3 regions of the Pseudorhodobacter turbinis genome follow, and region 2 is predicted to be linked to each of the others. Evidence: riboswitches for the same ligand, from Rfam matches in the RefSeq annotation. Region 2 holds a riboswitch; each other region holds the start of a gene.

What was found. Region 2 has a riboswitch for cobalamin ahead of EOK75_RS19690 (DUF1636 family protein). Riboswitches for the same ligand answer to the same signal wherever they lie in the genome.
Positions count from the first base shown of each region.
Region 1: linked by a shared signal. The riboswitch ahead of EOK75_RS18300 (TonB-dependent receptor plug domain-containing protein) and the one ahead of EOK75_RS19690 (DUF1636 family protein) in region 2 are both predicted to bind cobalamin.
Region 3: linked by a shared signal. The riboswitch ahead of nrdH (glutaredoxin-like protein NrdH) and the one ahead of EOK75_RS19690 (DUF1636 family protein) in region 2 are both predicted to bind cobalamin.

Region 1 is NZ_CP039965.1:1,216,995-1,221,063, forward strand. It holds gene EOK75_RS18290 (FecCD family ABC transporter permease) at 1-245, opposite strand, end outside; gene EOK75_RS18295 (ABC transporter substrate-binding protein) at 242-1,072, opposite strand; gene EOK75_RS18300 (TonB-dependent receptor plug domain-containing protein) at 1,059-2,930, opposite strand; cobalamin riboswitch at 3,064-3,274, opposite strand; gene EOK75_RS20945 (hypothetical protein) at 3,458-3,616, shown strand; gene hemP (hemin uptake protein HemP) at 3,613-3,759, shown strand; gene EOK75_RS18310 (hypothetical protein) at 3,769-4,069, shown strand, end outside.
Region 2 is NZ_CP039965.1:1,488,836-1,492,904, forward strand. It holds gene cobW (cobalamin biosynthesis protein CobW) at 1-965, opposite strand, end outside; gene EOK75_RS19690 (DUF1636 family protein) at 958-1,365, opposite strand; cobalamin riboswitch at 1,452-1,689, opposite strand; gene cobO (cob(I)yrinic acid a,c-diamide adenosyltransferase) at 1,789-2,397, shown strand; gene EOK75_RS19700 (cobyric acid synthase) at 2,401-3,846, shown strand; gene EOK75_RS19705 (phosphotransferase enzyme family protein) at 3,846-4,069, shown strand, end outside.
Region 3 is NZ_CP039964.1:982,343-986,411, forward strand. It holds gene EOK75_RS04615 (NaeI family type II restriction endonuclease) at 1-757, shown strand, start outside; cobalamin riboswitch at 861-1,060, shown strand; gene nrdH (glutaredoxin-like protein NrdH) at 1,164-1,385, shown strand; gene nrdI (class Ib ribonucleoside-diphosphate reductase assembly flavoprotein NrdI) at 1,390-1,803, shown strand; gene nrdE (class 1b ribonucleoside-diphosphate reductase subunit alpha) at 1,788-3,911, shown strand; gene nrdF (class 1b ribonucleoside-diphosphate reductase subunit beta) at 3,930-4,069, shown strand, end outside.

The sequences.
Region 1 (4,069 bases), 270 kb from region 2:
GCCAGCGGGTTGCGCAAATACCCCTGCATTGCCGCCCCCGCCAGCCCCAAGCCGCCGCCAATCACCACCGCCAAAATCGCCCGCGGCAGCCGGATTTCTCGCATGATCAGGGGCAGGGGGCCATCGCCGCCAAATAGCAGCGCGACAAGGTTTTCGCCCACACCGGTTTTGGCGGGGCCGATGACCAAAGAGGCCAGAAACAAAAGTGTAACCAATGCCGCAAGGATCGTAAAAAGCCGTTTCATTCCGCTTCCAATTCTTGGCGCAGCTTTGCCACATTGCCAATCGCGCGCAGCACAAAAGGGGTGCCGCATACCCAATCATGATCGGTAAAGCTGGCTGTGTTCGTGCGCATGGCCTGCACAAGGGGGTGGTCCATGATCTCTTCGGCGCGGGAGCCACCGGGATAGGGGCGCGAGGTGATAACGGCGTCAGGCTGCGCCAGGGCAAGCACCTCTAGCGGCATGGTTCCGGCCATCGCGTAGCCTGCCTCAGCGGCCACATTGGCAAAACCGGCCGTCAGCAAAATTTGCCCCGCCAAGGTGCGATCCCCCGAGGTATAGCCATTGGCCGCATAAAGGGCTGCCCGTGGATTTCGCCCGACTTTGGCCTGAAACTTTGCCAATCTGGCGCGGTAGTCTGTGATGGCATCTGCGGCGCGGTCCTCGCGGCCCAAAGCTTCGCCCATTTGGGTCAACCGGCTGGCGACATCCTCAAGGGAATTGGCGGGATCAAAGATGGCCACGGGCACGCCAAGGCGGGTCAGCATCTCTACCGTGGCCCGCGCGGTATAGCGGCCGGCAAGCACAAGGTCGGGGCGCATCAGGTAAATCTCTTCGGCCTGCGCATGGTTGATGGGGAAGGCCTTGGCCGCCTCTACCATGGCAGAGCTGCGCGGGTCACTGGCCAGCGGAGAGACCGACAAAAGCTGCCCGTTGCTTGCCAACATCATTGCCAGCTGGTCGGTGCACAGGTTCAGCGATACCACCCGCTGCGGCGAATCCGCCTTGACGGCAGAGCCAGAAAGCCCCGCCGCCAAAGCAACCATTCTGATCAGGTTAGAATTTCGCATTCAGCCCGACATAGACCGCACGGCCCCGGTTGGCATAGCCCCAAGAATCGGAGGTATCCTTGTCAAAGAGGTTGCTCACCCGGCCCGTCAGGGTAACACGGTCGCTAAGGTCATAATGCGCTGCCACATCCAGCGTGGTAAAATCGGGCAGTTTTTCAACACTGCGCGCGCCCCAGCCTTGCAGGTCGTAATTGCCCGAGACATGCCGCAGATCCGCCGAAACTGCACCGCGCCCGCCAAAGGTTTCATAGGTCGCCCCCAAGGTCAGCTCATTGCGCGGGCGGCGGGTTTCGGTGGCGCCATCGGGGTTTTTCGCGTCGATATAGGTATAGCCGAGCCGCAGGGCCAGCACGTCGGTCGCCTGCATATTGCCGGTTACCTCAATCCCTTGCCGCTTGGCCTTGCCGCCTTGGTTGATAAAGCCGAAGGTCCCCGGCCCGGTCGAAATATCGGTGATCTTATCGGTCAGGGTCTCGTTGAAATAGGTCACATCAATGCTGCCACGATCGGCAAAGATCGGGAAGGTCGCGCCCAGATCAAAGCTGCGGTTACGCTCCGGCGTCAGGTCGGGGTTGCCGCTATAGCCAAAGCTGCTGGCGAATAGCTGGAAATATGAGGGGTCCACCACGCCCGTCCCTGCCGAGGCATGCAACCGCACCCCGCTTTGCGGCAACAGATAGGACAGGCCGACATTCCATGTCGTCGTATCCTTGTACTGGCTGTTCTGGTCATGGCGCGCGCCAAGCTGGACATTTAGCCCGTTGTCAAAGCTGCCGCGATATTCCAGCGCGACCGATGTTGCTTTCGGATTGTAATCGGGGTTGGAGCTGCTGGATTTCTCTTCTTTTTCCAACAGCAGGTTCAGCAGCTGGTTGGCATCCTTGACTGTGCCGTCAATGCCATAGCTAAGCCGGTATTTCGCTGCATTGGCCGTGTTCTTGCTGGGCGCGCCACCGTTATAGCTTTGATCAAAGCGGGTGGTTTCCAGCGCAAACCGTTGTTCAAGGCGGCCATCCAACATGCTGTATTCCGCAAACAGGCTGGCGGTGGTTTCATCGCGGGTGCTGTAGTTTGACGGGTTGTCTACGATATAGGACGCGGCATCCGTGGGTGTCCAAGAGGTATCATCGTAGTCGTAATCTTCTTTGGACCGGCGGATGGTGAAGCCCAGCTTCAGGTCCTCGGTTGCCATGATGTCGCCCGAAAGGATGGCGGTATCGCGCCGCACGCTGTCTTTCTCGCCGCCGTCACCGGAAACGTCATAGCCACGGTCATCACTGCTGGAAATCGCAAGCGATATGGCGCCCCGTTCGGTCCGGTGGCCAAGGAAGACGCTTGCCGTGGTGCCTGCACCCACCTCAAGCGATGCGCTTGCGGTTTGGCCCATTTCAGCCTTGCGGGTGATGATGTTCACCACGCCGGTTGAGGCACTTGCCCCGTAGAAGGCTGATTGCGGGCCGCGCAGCACCTCGATCCGTTCGATATTGGCGGTTTCCAGCCCGCTAAGAGAATAGCCGCCATCCGCGCCCGATGCCAAAATTCCGTCAATAAGAACCAAGGTGTGGTTTGCTTCGCCGCCACGGATCCGCAGACCCGTCAGGCTGGCGCTGGACCCGTTGACCGAGACGCCGGGCAGGGACCGCAGGGCATCGCGAACGGTCGTGATCCCGCGATCCTCGATGTCTTGTGCCGTCACCACGCTGGCGGCGTGCCCGTATTGCGCCGCGCCAATCGGGCTGAGGCCACCAGAGATGATGATCTCGTCCAGATCAAACACCTCTTGGGCGAAAGTCGGCGTGATAGAAAATGTTGCGGCGGCGGTCGCCAGCAAGCCTGCGCGCATGGATGAAACCAGCATATGATACCCTCGGTTACGGCCACAGAATTGCCGTTTGGTCCTGTTGTGACACTGGAGGGATGCATGATTCCCCCGCAGCCGGTGAAATCACCACGCGCGGAAGCTCCGCAGCCCGACGCGCCCCTCGCGGTCGAACAGGGTGAACACCTTGGCAGGTCTCCTGACTTGCGGGTCAACGCTTGGCCGGACCTTCCCGCAGCTTTGCGCTACAGTGGTACCCCCGGCCTCACTCTCCGCTTACAGTTGCGGGGGCAGTCGTGGATTATGTGCCCAATGCAGGCATCTTACCACGTTCCCTTTTAATCATACGGCGAACCGCCAGAACCAAAGCCCTTTTGTGCTAGCGAAAGTTGCCGTGAATGTGAAGGGGTTTCAGTGTGGGGGAGGGCTGTAAAACAAAGCTATTAATGGGTGACTAAAAGAATCAGGTTTACATTTCAGACTGAATCAGTAAGGTAACGCCATAAGCCAAGCCACCCCAGTGCGAACAGGGCAAGCCCGGTACAGTTTTGCAAAGGAGTGCGAAAATGCCCGCGCCAACCCAAGATCGCCCGATGAGACCCGATACCGAAGTGTTCCGTATTCCCAACCTTTCCGACTGGCTCAGCTTTGCGGCCTTGGGCGATACCGCCCTTTGGGCCAGCTATGCCGACCACAAAACCGTGCGCTCGGAGGGTGGAAAATGAACATGCAAGTTTTGGTGGAGGCTATTCCCGCATATGATGCCCGCGTGATGACCAATGGGCAGACGATGGCGCATATCACCTTGGACGGGCAGGTCTATACCCTGCGCATCACCAAGGCCGGCAAATTGATCCTGACAAAATGAGGGGGTGACATGTCAATTGCCTGGACCCCAGAATTCCCATCCCGCCAGCGTGGCGCGGCCCCCGTCGGCACCTTGGCCGAATTGCCGGGGGTAGAGCGTCGCGCCGTTTTGTATCTGCGCAAGTGGTGCGAGGGGCCGCAGGGCCGCGAAGCCGTTGCGGCAGACGTATCCCGCAGCTTTGATGCGCCGCGTGCCGCGCAAACCGTGAACCGTTTTGCGGATTTGCTCGAGGTGGTTTTACGCTGCCCCCGCCGCCCGCTGATGCGCCACGGCTCCGATTGCGGTTGCTTTGGCGGTGACGAATCCACCT
Region 2 (4,069 bases):
CGCCGCGGTTCCTCGGCCCCCCAAGGGCGGTCAAACTGATGGCGGACCCTTGCGCCCACGGCTTGCACCAAAAGGCGCATTGGCTTGCCGGTGACGGCGGCATAACCCTTGACGCGCAGGATGTTGTGATCGCGGGCCAAAGCCTCAATCCGGGCGGCAAGATCGGCGGGTTCTGCCACCTCGGCGATGTCGATGACAACGGATTCGAAGTCATCATGGTCATGATCATCGGCGCCGTCATGGTGGCTGGGACGGGCGTCGAGGCTATCTTCGGCGGCGGCGCCCAGGCCCAGGATCACACGGGGGTCGACAACGCCCTCGGCGACCTCAATCACCGGCAGCAGGCGGGGTGCCTCGGCGGCGATTATGGCGCGGGCGCGGGCGACACCTTCTGGGCCGGCCAGATCGGGCTTGGTCAACAAGACGATATCGGCGCAAGCGATCTGATCCTCAAACACCTCGGACAGCGGGGTTTCATGATCAAGTGAGTCGTCTGCCGCACGCTGGGCCTCAACTGCTGCTTCATTGGGCGCAAAGCGACCGGCCGCAATGGCCTCGGCATCGGCCACGGCAATCACACCGTCCACGGTGATGCGCGACCGGATATCGGGCCAGTCAAAGGCCTTGAGCAAGGGCTTGGGCAGGGCCAGTCCTGAGGTTTCAATCAGGATGTGATCGGGGCGCGGCGTCAAGGCCATCAGCGCCTCAATCGTCGGGATAAAGTCATCGGCGACGGTGCAGCAGATGCAGCCATTGGCCAGCTCAACGATGTTTTCAGCCGGGCAATCAGGGATCGCGCAGCTTTTGAGGATATCACCGTCGACCCCCACATCGCCAAATTCATTGACCACAACGGCCAGACGGCGGCCCTGCGGATTTTGCATCAGGTGACGGATCAGCGTGGTTTTGCCAGCGCCCAAAAAGCCGGTGATGACGGTAACGGGAAGTTTCGACAGGTCAGACATGATCAACCTCTGGGGTGGGGGTTTGCGGAAGTGGAGGGATGCGGGCGATGCAGTTTTTGCGGAAATGTACGGGGCGTTCGCGCCAAGGCACGAGCCCGTCAGCGGCATCACGGTATTGCGCGACCCCTTCATAGACCATCGCGGCGTCTGTGCCCTCTGACAGGTTACCGTAAACATAGGTCCAGCGGGCAGGGCCGCCGCGCAGGGCAACCGTACAGCCGCGCGAGCAGTTCGACAGGCATTCCACAGCGGTGATTTTAACGCCATCCATCGGCTCTTGGGCCATCAGGGCCGCGTGCAATGCAGCACCGGGAACCGGCTGGCCTTCGGTCACGGGTTGGCCTGCGCGGCAACTGGTGCAGACCAGTAATTCGACTGGATGGGGGTGGTCCTGTGGCATCGGCAATCCCGTTCATTAGGCAGAACGAGGCTAGGCGACAGGGTGCAAAACGATAGCGACCCGCCACCGAGGCACCCCGCCCGGTTTCGATCAATCCCGTGCTGGCAGGTCTCCCGGCTTGCGGATGTCAGGGGGTGCCGGATGGCAGCCCTTGTCGGTCACCCAACCTTCCCGACCATATCGGCCAGTGGCATTCGGGTGACCTCTCCGGTCACGGTCGCGGGGGCGGCTCTGCTGACCTGATCAAACGCTTGCGCGTTCGGCCCGATTGCAAATTCCCTTTTCACCCAGCCAAGACCGGGCACCAACACGAGGTCAGGTCTGACCGCTTGGCCCTGCCAAGTCAAGAGCCCAAGCTGCCATATTGACGCCCCGCACGCAGGCTGCCACACATCAGGGCGATGAACCCCTAAGGAGGGACGGATGGAAGACACCAACAGCCGCCACACCGAAAAGATGCGCAAGATCAAAGCCGCGCGTGACCGGATGATGCAAACCAAGACCGAGGAACGCGGGCTGATCATCGTTCACACCGGCACCGGCAAGGGCAAAAGCTCTTCGGGATTCGGGATGATCATGCGCTGTATCGCCCATCAGATGCCCTGCGCCGTGGTGCAGTTCATCAAGGGGGCGCGCGCCACAGGCGAACGCGATTTCTTGCAAAAACATTTCCCCGATGCGTGCAAATTTGTCGTTTCAGGAGAAGGGTTTACTTGGGAGACCCAAGACCGCGAACGCGACATTGCCGCCGCCCGCAACGGTTGGGAACAGGCCAAGGCGCTGATCCTCGACCCCGAGGTCCAATTCGTGCTTTTGGACGAAATAAACATCGCGCTGCGCAATGATTATCTGGAGATCGACGAGGTGGTGGATTTCCTGCAAACGCAAAAGCCGCTGATGACCCATGTTGCGCTGACGGGGCGTAATGCCAAGCCCGAATTGATCGAGGCCGCCGATCTGGTGACCGAGATGACCTTGGTCAAGCACCCCTTCCGCGACGGGATCAAGGCGCAAAAAGGGGTTGAATTCTAGGGGATGGGCCGCGCGCTGATGATCCAGGGCACCGGCTCTAATGTCGGTAAGTCGATGCTGGTGGCGGGGCTGTGCCGTGCGGCGCGGTTGCGCGGGTTGACCGTGGCACCCTTCAAGCCGCAGAACATGTCGAATAATGCCGCCGTAACGGTGGATGGCGGCGAGATCGGGCGGGCGCAGGCATTGCAGGCGCAGGCCTCGGGGCTGGCGCCGGTGTCGGATATGAACCCTGTGCTGCTCAAGCCGGAGACCGAATCCGGGGCGCAGGTGATCGTGCAGGGGCGTTGGCTGACCTCGACCCGCGCGGCGGATTATGCGGCGTTGAAACCAAAGCTGATGGGCGCGGTTCTGGACAGTTTTTCCCGTCTCAAGACGCGATATGATTTGGTGATTGTCGAAGGGGCGGGCAGCCCGGCCGAGGTCAACCTGAGGCGCGATGATATTGCCAATATGGGCTTTGCCCGTGCGGCGGATGTGCCGGTGATACTGGCGGGCGATATTGATCGCGGCGGGGTGATTGCGCAGATCATCGGCACGCAAGCGGTGATTGACCCAGAAGATGCGGCAATGGTGGCGGGGTTTCTGGTCAATAAATTCCGCGGTGATCCGCGTTTGTTTGGGGACGGCTATGCGCTGATCGGCGCGCGCACGGGCTGGCGCGGCTTTGGCGTCTGCCCGTGGTTCCCCCAAGCGTGGCGGCTACCTGCCGAGGATGCGCTGGATATCGCCGCAAGGCCCAAGGCCGAGGGGCTGCATATCGTTGCGCTGACCTTTTCGCGGATTGCAAATTTCGATGACCTCGACCCGCTGGCACAAGAGCCGGGCGTTCGGCTGACGATGCTGCGCGCAGGAGAGGCGATTCCCGGCGATGCCGATCTGGTGATCCTGCCCGGCAGCAAATCGACGCGCGGCGATCTGGCGTTTTTGCGCGCGCAAGGTTGGGATATCGACCTTGCCGCCCACCACCGGCGCGGCGGCCGGATCCTTGGCCTTTGCGGGGGGTATCAGATGCTTGGCCGCTCTATCGCGGACCCTGAGGGGGGCGAGGGGCCTGCGGGCACCACCGCCGGTCTGGGCTTGCTGGAGGTCGATACGGTGATGACGGGCGATAAACGTCTGACCCAAGTGCAAGGCCGCCACATCGCCAGCGATACACCGGTGCAGGGATATGAGATCCACATCGGGCGCAGCGAGGGCCCCGACCGCGCCCGCCCCTTTGCCCGTATCAACAACGGGGGTGAGGGCGCGATAAGTGTCGACGGGCTGGTCACGGGCAGCTATTTGCACGGGATTTTCGCGGATGATGCCTTTCGCGCGGCCTTTCTGGCCAATCTCGGCGTGTCCTCAAGCCATAGCCATAGCACGGCGGTTGAGGCCGCATTGGACAGCCTTGCCGCGCATCTGGAGGAACATCTGGATGTCTCTGGCCTGTTCGGGGTCGCGCGCTGATGGCCCCTTTGGCCGATCTTTTGCCCCGGTTGGAGCGGCTGGCAAAAGCATCGCTGCGGCTGTGGCCTGTGCCCGAAGGCGCGACCCTGCGGTTGATCAATGTGTCGGAAAACACCACATGGCTGGTCGAGGCCCCTGATTTCCGCGCGGTCCTGCGAATCCACCGCGCCGCCTATCATTCCCGCCGCGGGATAGAGCAAGAGTTGGAGTGGTCACAGGCGTT
Region 3 (4,069 bases), on a different replicon from region 2:
CGTTGATGATGTGATCATGACGCCGAAAACCGGACGGCGATCCTATGACGAATTGGAAAAGACCGAAAAGACCTATATCGGCACGCGGGTCGAAATAGAGCTGCGCGCCATGCTGCGCCTGCCCAAGGGCAAGCTGGACACCGTGATTCTGGGGCGTGACGTCGATATCAAGAACACAATGGGCAGCAATTGGATGATCCCGACCGAGGCCGTGGACAACCCCTGCATTCTGGTCGCCGCCGATGAGGTGCGGGCCTTATGCTATCTTGGCCTGATCGTGGCACGGCCCGATTACTTAACGTTTGGCAAAAACAAGGATGGCAAGAAAAGCGTGTCGGCGCTTGGGTTTGCCAATATCCTGTGGCTGCTGAAGGAACACCCCTATCCACCAAACTTCTGGCGCACGGTGCCCGCCGATGTGATCGAACGGATTTTTGCCGGGCAATCGGGCAACCAGCGCATGGCCAATCTGTTCCGCGAGGTGCAAGGCCTGCCGATCACCCGCGACGTGGTAGAGGCCGTGGCCCAGCAACAAGATTTCATGCGCCGCATCCGGTCCGATAACGGCAGGGGTACAAGGGACCATCTGGCGCGTGAAGGCGTCTTGCTTTTGTCGGGGCACTATGACGCGCCCCTTATCACTGCCTTGGGCCTACCGGCCTGTTCGGGCAGTGAATTTATATCCTACAAACCCTTGTCACAGGCAGAGGTGGATCTGGCCGCGACACATGGCATTGCCCTGAACCGGGGCAACTAGCAGGCGCTGGGGCTCTAAGCCATTGACCTGCGCTTTCCAGCAACAGTCCCAATATTGGCAAGAATGGCGGCCACAAGATATTGACAAACTACCCCCTCTACTCCACCACTGCTGGTGTCATGGTGCCTCGGGGCGACTCGGGGTTAAAAGGAAAGCCGGTACGGTCAGTTTGCCCGAAAGGGCGCTGCCACCGCAATTGTAAGTGGTTCGCAACGTTAACATATAGCTTGGGGTGTAGGCCTTGAGGTGTTGGCCGCGTAATGGGAACCGAGCCGGAAAACCGACCCTGACACCAAAGACGAAACCGCGCAGCGGGCGTGAATACGTGATTGGAAACAGGACCGAAACCTGCTTTAATCATGTGCCACACCCGCGCATTAAAAACACTGATAAAGGGGCCACAGGCATGACCATCACCGTTTACTCCAAACCCGCTTGCGTGCAATGCACCGCCACCACCCGCGCTTTGGATGCAAAAGGGATCACCTACACTGTGGTAGACCTGACCGAAGACGCAGACGCGATGGACCGCGTTACCTCGTTGGGCTACCGCCAAGCCCCCGTTGTGATCGCCGGTGATGCGCATTGGGCGGGCTTTCGCCCTGATATGATTGGCCAATTGGCCTGATGATGTGACCCGGCTTGTCTATTACTCGTCGGCCTCTGGAAATACGGCGCGTTTCATTGCACAATTGGGTCTAGCTGCTGCGCGAATCCCTGTTCGCCCGAACGACCCTATGCCGGATCTTGTTACACCCTATGTGTTGATCTGCCCTACCTTCGCCGATGGCGAGGGGCGTGGGGCAGTTCCAAAACAAGTGATCCGCTTTTTGAATGATCCATCACGCCGCGCGGGCTTGCGCGGCGTTATTGGCGCCGGAAATCGTAACTTCGGCACAACCTATGCTTGTGCTGCCGACGTGATCTCCGCAAAATGTAATATCCCCGTGCTCTACCGGTTTGAGCTGGCGGGAACCGAAACCGATATCACCCGTGTCCGAACGGGCCTTGCCGAATTCTGGGGGACTGAATGCTCGACGTCGTAAAGCCTGCGCTGGATTACCACGCATTAAATGCCATGCTAAACCTCTATGATGATGCGGGGAACATCCGCTTTGATGCTGACCGCAAGGCTGCACGAGAGTATTTCTTGCAGCACGTCAATCAAAATACCGTTTTCTTTCATAGCCTTGATGAAAAACTCGGCTATTTGGTCGAGGAAGGCTATTACGAAGGCGAAGTGCTGGATCAATATTCCAAGAACTTTCAGCGCAAGATCTGGGAGGCAGCATTTGGCGCCAAGTTCCGTTTTCCGACCTTCCTTGGGGCGTTCAAATATTACACCAGCTACACGCTGAAAACCCGTGACGGGCAGCGCTATTTGGAACGCTATGAGGACCGTGTGGTCATGGTCGCCCTTGCGCTGGCCCGCGGTGATGAAACCCAAGCCATGCGCTTTATGGAAGAGATCATCGCAGGCCGCTTCCAGCCCGCCACGCCGACGTTTTTGAACGCAGGCAAGGCATCACGCGGCGAGCTGATTTCGTGTTTCCTGCTGCGGCTCGAAGACAACATGGAAAGCATCGGTCGCGGCATCAACTCCGCGCTGCAACTGTCCAAGCGTGGCGGCGGTGTGGCCTTGATGCTGACCAACCTGCGCGAGGCGGGTGCACCGATCAAAGGGATCGAGAACCAGTCCTCGGGCGTCATTCCGGTGATGAAACTGCTAGAAGACAGCTTTAGCTATGCCAACCAATTGGGCGCGCGTCAGGGTGCGGGGGCGGTTTACCTCAATGCCCACCACCCCGATATTTTCCAGTTCCTTGATACCAAGCGCGAAAATGCCGATGAAAAGATCCGCATCAAAACCCTGTCGCTTGGCGTGGTGATCCCCGATATCACCTTTGAATTGGCCAAAAAAAATGAGGATATGTACCTCTTCTCGCCGCATGACGTGGCCAAAGTTTACGGCGTTCCCTTCTCGGAAATCTCGGTCACCGAGAAATACGCCGAGATGGTGGATGACAAGCGGATCAAGAAAAAGAAGATCAACGCGCGGGAATTTTTCCAGACCATCGCGGAAATCCAGTTCGAATCCGGCTACCCCTATGTGATGTTCGAAGACACCGTGAACCGCGCCAACCCGATTGCGGGCCGGATCAGCATGTCGAACCTGTGTTCGGAAATTTTGCAGGTCAACCGCGCGTCGGAATTCAATGACGACCTTAGCTATTCCAAAATGGGTACCGATATTTCGTGCAACCTTGGCAGCCTGAATATTGCCGCCACGATGGACGGCCCCGGTTTCGGCGCCACGATTGAGGCCGCCGTGCGCGCGCTGACGGCTGTGTCCGAGATGTCGGCGATCGATTCCGTGCCCTCGGTCCGTCACGGCAATGATGAGGCCCATGCCATCGGCCTTGGCCAGATGAACCTGCACGGCTTCCTTGCGCGCGAACGCATTCACTACGGCAGCTCGGAAGGCGTCGAATTCACCTCCGTTTACTTTGCCGCCGTTGCCTATCACGCGATCCGCGCCTCCAATCTTTTGGCGCAAGAGCGTGGCAAGACTTTCGTCGGCTTTGAGGATTCAACCTATGCGGACGGGTCGTTCTTTGACAAATATACCACCCGTGACTGGCTCCCCACATCCGAGGATGTCACCCGTGTGTTTGCCAACATCACCCTGCCCACTCGCGCCGATTGGGAGGTGCTCAAGGCCGATGTCATGGCCCACGGGCTTTACAATCGTAACCTGCAAGCGGTGCCACCGACCGGTTCGATCAGCTATATCAACAACTCCACCTCCTCGATCCATCCGATTGTCTCCAAGATCGAAGTGCGCAAGGAAGGCAAGATCGGCCGCGTCTATTACCCGGCCGCCTTCATGAACAATGACAATCTGGAATACTACCGCGACGCCTATGAAATCGGGCCGGATGCGATCATCGACACCTATGCTGCCGCGACCGAACATGTGGATCAAGGCCTGTCCCTGACCCTGTTCTTCCCCGCTGAGGCTACGACGCGCGATATCAACCGCGCCCAGATCTATGCCTGGAAAAAGGGCATTAAAACCATTTATTACATTCGCTTGCGTCAATCTGTCCTTGAAGGGACAGAGGTTGAAGGCTGCGTCTCCTGCTCGCTGTAAGGAAAGTCTGTGAAAGATATGAACACCACAACCGTCGTGCCGCGCGCCATCAACTGGAACAGGCTGGAAGACGACAAGGACCTTGAGGTCTGGAACCGGCTTACGGTCAATTTCTGGCTGCCCGAAAAGGTGCCGCTGTCCAATGACGTGCAATCCTG